DNA from 2 places in the Saccharothrix sp. CB00851 genome. Region 2 is predicted to be linked to the other one. Evidence: predicted binding sites of a transcription regulator. Region 2 holds the regulator's gene; the other holds the start of a gene.
What was found. Region 2 encodes HspR, which represses chaperone genes until heat shock. Its sites were predicted from a motif close to ANNTTGAGTNNNNNNNACTCAANNT; they were not measured.

Region 1: the regulator HspR is predicted to act here: its motif matches at 2,321-2,345, upstream of lon (endopeptidase La).

Annotation. Positions count from the first base shown of each region.
Region 1 is NZ_LWLC01000065.1:15,987-20,365, reverse strand. Features, by position in the region: gene A6A25_RS39785 (LysR family transcriptional regulator) at 1-573, shown strand, start outside; gene A6A25_RS39780 (serine hydrolase) at 570-1,406, shown strand; gene A6A25_RS39775 (SAM-dependent methyltransferase) at 1,403-2,203, opposite strand; gene lon (endopeptidase La) at 2,356-4,379, shown strand, end outside.
Region 2 is NZ_LWLC01000001.1:731,394-735,772, forward strand. Features, by position in the region: gene A6A25_RS03665 (FAD-binding oxidoreductase) at 89-1,192, shown strand; gene A6A25_RS03670 (alpha/beta fold hydrolase) at 1,351-2,028, opposite strand; gene A6A25_RS03675 (heat shock protein transcriptional repressor HspR) at 2,170-2,598, opposite strand; gene dnaJ (molecular chaperone DnaJ) at 2,595-3,761, opposite strand; gene grpE (nucleotide exchange factor GrpE) at 3,779-4,379, opposite strand, start outside.

The DNA.
Region 1 (4,379 bases), on a different contig from region 2:
CTCCGCGAGATCGGCACCGCGGAGCAACTGCGCGCGCTGGCCGACCGCAGCCTGGACGTCGGCGTGCTGCGGTTCCCGTTCGACGTGTCGTGGCTGAGCCTCGGGCCGGTGCTGACCAGCCCGCTCGGCGTCCTGCTCCCCCGCGACCACCCCCTGACCACCGCACCGGATGTCCGGTTGGCCGACCTGAACGGCCTGGCGCTCGTGCTGTTCCCCCGCTCCACCGCGCCCGCGTTGCACGACGAGGTGCTGACCACGTGCGCCCGGCACGGCTACACACCCGCCGAGGTCCACCAGGCGGGCAACCCGGAGTTCGCGCTGGGACTGGTCCTGGCGGGCGGCGCGGTGGCGTTGCACGACGGCGTCGCACCCCCGCCGGACGCGGTCTGGCGCCCGCTGCGCGGCACGCCCCTGCTCTGGCGGACGTCGGCCGCCTGGCCGCGCGGACGGCAGACCCCGGCCGTCACCGCCTTCGCCGACGCCGTCACCGAAGTCCTGACCGCACAAGGGATGCGGCACGCCGAGGGCACGCTCCCGCGCTACCCCCGCCCGGCCGCGGAGTACCTGTCATGACCGCCGCACGGGTGCGCGCCGCGTTCACCGACGCCGGCGTCACGGGCCGGCTGCACGCCGTCGACCTCGACCACCCCGACCGCGAGGTCTCCGTCGGCGCGGACGACCCGGTCGTGCTGGCGAGCGTGTTCAAGGTGCCGCTGCTCGTGGCGCTGCACCACAGCACCCACGACCTGACCCGCCGGATCACCCTCGACCACGACCGCAGCACCGGCCCCACCGGCGTGGGCGGCATGCTCGACCCGGTCACGATGTCGTTGCGGGACCTCGCCTACCTGGCCGTCACGGTCTCCGACAACGCCGCCGCGGACGCCCTCATGGACCTCGTCGGCACCGACGCCGTCAACCGGGCCCTCCGCGACCTGCACCTGACGCGCACCGCGGTCGTCCACCGGGCGAGGGACTTCATGCGCACCATGGCCGAGGACGCCGCCCCCGACGAACTACCCGCCGCGCTCACCGATCCCGTCGTGCTGTCACGGCTGCGCGCCCTGAACCCCGACCACACCAACCGGGGCACCGCGCGCGACCTGACCACCCTGCTGCGGCACATCTGGCAGCACGACGACTGCGCGCCGATCCGCCACGCCATGGCCCGGCAGGTCTGGCCGCACCGCCTGTCGTCCGGCTTCCCGTTCGACGACGTCCGCGTGGCGGGCAAGACGGGCACCCTGCCCACGATCCGCAACGAGGTCGGCGTGGTGGAGTACCCGGACGGCGGCCGTTACGCGGTCGCCGTCTTCACCCGCAGCGCGAGCACCGCATTCACCCTCCCGCAGGCGGACGCCGTGATCGGGACCGCGGCCAGACTCGCCGTCGAGCACTTGCGCTAAGCCTTCCGGCCAACCCCCGCGTACGCGCTGATGTAGGCGTCATCCGAATCCGGGCGCCACTCGCTCAACGGCACCACACCCGGCTCCACGACCTCCAGCCCGTCGAAGAACGCGGCGACCTCCACACCCGTCCGCAGCACCAGGGGGCTGTCCGTCTTGCGGTAGATGGCGTTCACCTGCTCGCCGCTTTCCCTGCCCTCCTGCGACACGCCGTCCCAGCTCGCGTGCGAGATCGCCACGTAGCTGCCCGGCGCCAGCACCTCCCGGTACCGCGCGATCGCCGCGTGCGGGTCGTCCGCGTCCGGCACGAAGTGCAGCACCGCGACCATCAGCAACCCGATCGGCCGGTCGAAGTCGAGCATCGCCCGCACTTCCTCGTTGCCCAGCACCGAGTCCGGGTCGCGCAGGTCCGCCTGGATCGCGCTCGCCCGCGGGTTCCCGGCCAGCAACGCCGTGCTGTGCGCGACCGCGACCGGTTCGACGTCGGCGTACACCACCCGGGCCTCCGGGTTGGTCTGCTGGGCGATCTCGTGCACGTTGCCGACCGTCGGGATGCCCGACCCCAGGTCCAGGAACTGGTCGATGCCCTGCGACAACAGGTAGCGGACCGCGCGCCGCAGGAACGACCGGTTGGCCCTGGCCGCCCCGGACATGCCGGGGAAGATCTGCTCGACCGACTTGGCCGCTTCGCGGTCGACCGCGAAGTTGTGCGACCCACCCAGGAAGTAGTCGTACATCCGGGCCGCGCTCGGCCGGTCCAGGTCAACCGAGGACGGGACCCAGCTCGCCTGCTCCATCGCACATCTCCTCGTCAGCCGACGGCGTGATCGTTGCCGCGTCACCAACCGGGCACAACCCCCGAATGGACGCTCGCTCAGGGCGAACACCTACCGGAAACAATCCCGGGCTCATCTTGGTTGAGCCAGTCAGACTCAACTTTGGAGGGATCATGGGCGAGACGTTGGCGCTGCCGGTGCTGCCGCTGGACGACGTGGTCGTGCTGCCGGGCATGGTCGTGCCGATCCGGATCAGCGGCTCGGACGCCACCGCCGAGGCCCGCGCCGCGATCGAGGCCGCGACCGCAGCGGGCGGCCAGTCGAAGGTGCTGCTGGTGCCCCGGCTGGACGGCAAGTACGCGAAGGTGGGCACGCTGGCGCTGATCGAGCAGGTCGGCAGGCTGCCCGGCGGCGAACGCGCGGCGGTCGTGCGCGGGACCGAGCGGGTCCGCATCGGCACCGGCACCACGGGCCCCGGCGCGGCCCTGTGGGTCGAGGCGACCATCGCCGACGAGGCACCGATCGACGACCGCACCCACGAACTGGCCCGCGAGTACCGCGCGCTGGTCACCACCATCCTCCAGCAGCGCGGGGCCTGGCAGGTCGTGGACTCGGTCCAGCAGGTGGACGACCCGTCCGCCCTGGCCGACCTGGCCGGTTATGCCTCCTACCTCAGCGACGAGCAGAAGGTCTGGCTGCTGGAGACCAGCGACGTCACCGAGCGGCTCGAGAAGCTGCTCGAATGGGGCCGCGAGCACCTGACCGAGCTCGACGTCGCCGAGACCATCCGCAAGGATGTCAAGGAAGGCGTCGAGAAGCAGCAGCGGGAGTTCCTGCTGCGCCAGCAACTGGCCGCCATCCGCAAGGAACTGGCCGAGCTCGACGGCAAACCGGCCACCGAGGAGCAGGACTACCGCGCCCGCGTCGAGGGCGCCGACCTGCCGGAGAACGTCCGCGAGGCGGCCCTGGCGGAGGTCGACAAGCTCGAACGCACCGCCGAGCAGTCCCCCGAGGTCGGCTGGATCCGCACCTGGCTCGACACCGTCCTCGACATGCCGTGGAACGAGCGCACCGAGGACGCCTACGACATCGCCGGCGCCCGTTCCGTCCTCGACGCCGACCACGCGGGCCTGGACGACGTCAAGGAACGCATCACCGAGTACCTCGCCGTGCGCCGCCGCCGTGCCGACCGCGGCCTCGGCGTCGTGGGCGGCCGCCGTTCCGGCGCGGTCCTCGCCCTCGTCGGCCCGCCCGGCGTCGGCAAGACCTCCCTCGGCGAATCGGTGGCCCGTGCCATGGGCCGCAAGTTCGTCCGCGTCGCCCTGGGTGGCGTCCGCGACGAAGCCGAGATCCGCGGCCACCGCCGCACCTACGTCGGCGCGCTGCCGGGCCGGATCGTCCGCGCCATCTCCGAAGCGGGCTCGATGAACCCCGTCGTCCTCCTGGACGAGATCGACAAGGTGGGCGCCGACTACCGCGGCGACCCCACCGCCGCACTCCTCGAAGTCCTGGACCCGGCCCAGAACCACACCTTCCGCGACCACTACCTCGAAGTCGAACTGGACCTCTCCGACGTCGTCTTCCTGGCGACCGCGAACGTCCTGGAATCCATCCCGGGCCCCCTCCTCGACCGCATGGAACTGGTCCAACTCGACGGCTACACGGAGGACGAGAAAGTCACCATCGCCCGCGACCACCTCCTGCCACGCCAGGTGGAACGCGCCGGCCTCACCACCGACGACGTCACCATCACCGAGAAGTCGCTGCGCAAACTGGCCGGCGAGTACACCCGCGAGGCAGGCGTCCGCCAACTGGAACGCTCCGTGGCCCGAATCCTGCGCAAGATCACCGCCCGCGTCGCCCTCGACCAGACCGAACTCCCGGTCACCGTCGACGTCCCCGACCTCCGCACCTACCTGGGCTCGCCCAAGCACACCCCGGAATCGGCCGAGCGCACCGCCGTCCCCGGCGTCGCAACGGGCCTGGCGGTCACCGGAGCCGGCGGCGACGTCCTCTTCGTCGAGGCCTCCCTGGCCCCCTCCGACACCGGCGCGTCCGGCGTCACCCTGACCGGCCAACTGGGCGACGTCATGAAGGAATCGGCCCAAATCGCCCTGTCCTACCTACGCTCCAACGACCACCGCGCCGAAGTCCTCGCCGACCGAGGCGTCCACATCCACGTCCCCGCCGGCGCGGT
Region 2 (4,379 bases):
AGACTGCGCCCGGACCATGACTGCGAACGCCGTGTTGAGCCCCATCCCGAGCCCGCCACACCGCGAACCTCCTCCTGGTGTCACCGCTATGGTGCGGATGATCCGGGAGAGCTTCGCGGTGGTGGAGCCGCGCGCCGAAGAGGTAGCCAAGTTCTTCTACGGCATGCTCTTCAGCCTCGCGCCGGCGACCCGTGAGATGTTCCCCGCGAACATGGAGGTCCAGCGCAGCCGCCTGCTGCGCGCCCTGGTCCACGTCGTGCAGATGGTGGACAGACCGGACGACCTGATCCCGTTCCTGCGGCAGCTCGGGCGCGACCACCGCAAGTTCGGGGTGGTGAACGTGCACTACGAGTCCGTGGGCACGGCGCTGCTGGCGGCGGTGAAGAAGTTCGCCGGGCCCGCGTGGACGCCGAAGGTCGAGATGGCCTGGGCCGAGGCGTACACGATCATGGCGCGGGCGATGCAGGAGGCGGCGGCGGCCGACGACGGTCCGGCCTACTGGCACGCCACCGTGCTGGAGCACCAGCGGGTGAGCTGGGACCTGGCGGTCGTGCGGCTGCAGCCGGACCACCCGGTCGGGTACCGCGCCGGGCAGTACGTGAGCGTCGAGACGCCGCAGCGCGCTCGGCTGTGGCGGTACTACTCGCCCGCGAACGCGCCCCGTGACGACGGCATCATCGAGTTCCACATCCGGTCGGTCGAGGGCGGGTGGGTCAGCCGGTCCGTCGTCGGGCACACCCAGCCGGGTGACGTGTGGCGCATCGGTCCGCCGATGGGTCGACTCAGCGTCGACCGCAAGTCCGGGCGGGACGTGCTGATGGTCGCCGGCGGGACGGGCGTGGCGCCGATGCACGCGATCATCGACGAGATGGCGCAGTGGGGCGAGAACCCGCGGGTGCACCTGTTCATGGGTGGGCGGACCCGTGAGGACTTGTACGACTTGGACAACCTGCAGCGGTTCGCCATGACGAACCCGTGGCTGACCGTCGTGCCGGTGCTCGAGTCGGATCCCGGTGCGCGCGGCGTGGAGCAGGGCACGCTCGCCGACGTGGTCACCCGCTACGGGGCGTGGGAGGACCGGGACGTGCTGGTGTGCGGCTCACCGTCCATGATCCGGGCCACCGTGTCCCGCATGCTGGTCGCCGGCACCCCACTCGACCGGATCAAGTACGACCCGTTCACCCTGGACTGACCCTCTTCGCGAAACTTCTTCACGTTCGCCGCACGCCCCGATTCACCGCCACGGCCGTCACACGAGCTCACCGGCGCTCACCGCGGCGCAGGGCGGATTTCGGCCGCGTGCTTCGCCGCTGATTCGCGCGCCGCGTCACGCCCGGATCGCGCGCCGCGTCACGGCGGCCCGGGCCACGCCGCGCCCAGCACGGCCGCCAGCGTCTCCGGCCGGCTGGTCTGCGGGCAGTGCCCGCCGTCGACCTCGATCGCCTCGACCCCCAGCCGCTCGCGCGCCGCCCGCCGCATCCACGACGGCCGCAGCGTGCGGTCCTCGCGCGGCAGGACGTAGGTCGACGGCAGGTCGGGCAGCTCGTGCACCTCGCGGTACGTCGCGGTGGGGTAGAACAGGCGCAGGGTCCGCAGGCCCGCGCGCACCCCGGCCAGGTCGCAGTCGTGGAACAGGAAGTACGAGGCCACGACGGGGTCCGCGGTGGGTGGCTCGGTGAGGGACCGCCACTCCGGGTTGAACATCTCGCCCGTGTCGGCGGCCAGCTCGTCGGCCAGGGAGACCGGGCCGGGGATCATCGCGGCGATCCAGGCCAGGTGCGACGCGACGATGGCCCGGGCGATGGCGGGCATCAGCAGGCCGGCGCCGGAGTGGCCGACGAGGACCGGGGCCAGGGCGTCGCCCGCTTGGGCGCGGGCGATCGCGGCGTAGTCGGTGGCGCGCAGTTCGGGGCGGTCGGTCGGCAGGTCCACGGCGACGGTGCGGTGGCCGCGGTGGCGGAGCAGGTCCTCGACCGGGCGCCAGGAGGCCGGCGACTGAGTGGTTCCGTGCACGAAGACGTAGTCCACGGGATCCAGTCTGGCGCGGGTTCGGGGTCGCGGGGTTCCTCATGGCTAACCGAGGTACGGGAACAGTGTTTCCGTACATTTTCGGGCGATGATCACCCTATTGAGCGACGCCGGGGACGCCGGCGACGCGGGAGGCCGAGGTCAGCGCTTGGAGTTCGGCTTCCAGACGACCAGGGCTGTCTCGTGGCGCACCGGCACCAGGTCACGGCGGTACGAGGCGTGCACGGAGGCGGCGGCGTGTTCGGCGGCGGCCATCGCGGAGGCGAGTTGTTCGGTCAGCTCCTGCACCTTGGCGCGCAGCGCGCCGACCTCGTTCTCCAGCTCGATGATCCGCTTGATGCCGGCGAGGTTCACGCCCTCCTCCTGCGAGAGGCGTTGCACCTCGCGCAGCAGCACGATGTCACGCATCGAGTACCGCCGCCCACCACCGGACGTGCGGCCCGGCGACACCAGGCCGAGCCGGTCGTAGGCGCGCAGCGTCTGGGCGTGCAGACCGGACAACTGGGCCGCCACGGAGATGACGAAGAACGGGGTGTCCTCGTCAGTGCCGGGCGGGAACGGGAAGCTCACACCGACCTCTTCTCCAACAGGGCGTTGAGCTCAGCGCGCGGGTCGTGCTTCGCCGTCGCCGACGCGTAGTTCTCCAACGCCTCCCGGGCTGCGGCATCCATGTTGTTCGGCACCGCCACGGTCAGCGTGATCAGCAGGTCGCCGACCTGGCCGTCACGCTTGGCGATGCCCTTGCCCTTCGCCCGCAGCACGCGGCCGCTGGCCGTGCCCGCGGGCACCTTCAAGGTCACCTTGCCCTCCAGCGTGGGCACGGTCAACGTGGTGCCCAGCGCCAGCTCGGGGAAGGTGACCGGCACGGTCACGGTCAGGTCGTTGCCGGACCGGCCGAAGATCGGGTGCGGGTTGACGTGCACGCGCACGAACAGGTCGCCCGCGGGACCGTTGTTGCGCCCCGGCTCACCCTGCCCGGCCAGCCTGATCCGCTGGCCGTCGTCGACGCCCGCCGGGATGCGGATGGTCAGCGTCCTGGTCTTCGTGCTGACGCCGTCGCCCTCGCACTCCGGGCACGGGTCGTCGACGATCCGCCCGGTGCCGCGGCAGTCGGCGCACGGCTCGGAGAACGCGAACGCGCCCTGGCTGCGGGTCACCAGTCCGGCGCCGCCGCAGTTCGGGCAGGTCCGCGGCGACGTGCCGGGACGCGCACCGGAACCCGCGCACGTGCCGCAGGTCGCGGGGCTGGACAGGCGCATGGGCACGGTCGCGCCCTTCACGGCTTCGGTGAAGTCGATCCGGACGTCGGTCTCCACGTCCTCGCCGCGCCGTGGCCTGGTCGCGGACGCGGACCCGCCGGCACGGCGGTTGAACAGCCCGCCGAGCAGGTCGCCGAGCCCACCCATGCCACCGGCCTGGGCGCCCTGGCGGCCGAACAGGTCGCCGACGTCGAACCCGCCGCCCGTGCCGAACCCGCCGGGGAACCCGCCGCCTCCGGAGAAGAGGCGGCGGGCCTCGTCGTACTGCTTGCGCTTCGCGGTGTCCGACAGCACGCCGTACGCCTCGGACACCGCCTTGAACCGCGCCTCGGCCTTGGCGTCACCGGGGTTGGCGTCGGGGTGCAGTTCCCGCGCCAACTTCCGGTACGCCTTCTTGATCTCATCGGCCGAGGCGTCGGAGGTGACGCCCAGCTCGCGGTAGAAGTCCTTCTCGATCCAGTCGCGAGCGCTCAACGGACGCCGCCCCCTTTTCAGTCTTGCTGCTGTTGCTCTTCGACCGGCTTCTCGACGGCCTCGTCGACCACGGGCTGCTCGGCGGCGGGCTCGTGATCGGTCACGGCGACCAGCGCGGGCCGCAGCACGCGCTCGCCGAACCTGTAGCCGCGGCGGAGCACGGCGGTGACGGTCGGCCCGCTGACGTCCGGCGAGGTGCCGTGCTGCACGGCCTCGTGGACGGACGGGTCGAACTCCTCGCCCTCGTGCCCGAACGGCTCCAGGCCGGTGCCGTGCAACGCGCTGACCAGCTTGTCGGCCACCGCCTTGAACGCGCCGGTGAGGTCGCCGTGCGCGCCGGCCCGCTCGATGTCGTCCAGCACGCCCAGCAGCTCGCCCGCCACCTGCGCCTTCGCCGTGGTGATCACCAGTTCCCGGTCACGCTCGACGCGCTTGCGGTAGTTGGCGTACTCCGCGGTCAACCGCTGCAGGTCGGCGGTCCGCTCGTCCAGCTGCGCCTTCAGCTCGACGGTCGGGTCGACGGCCACGGCCTGCGCCTCGTCCGGCGCCTCGGGGGCGGCGTGCTTGCCGCCGCCCTCCGAAGGGCCGGGTTCGGCCGAGACCGGGGTGTCGGCCTGC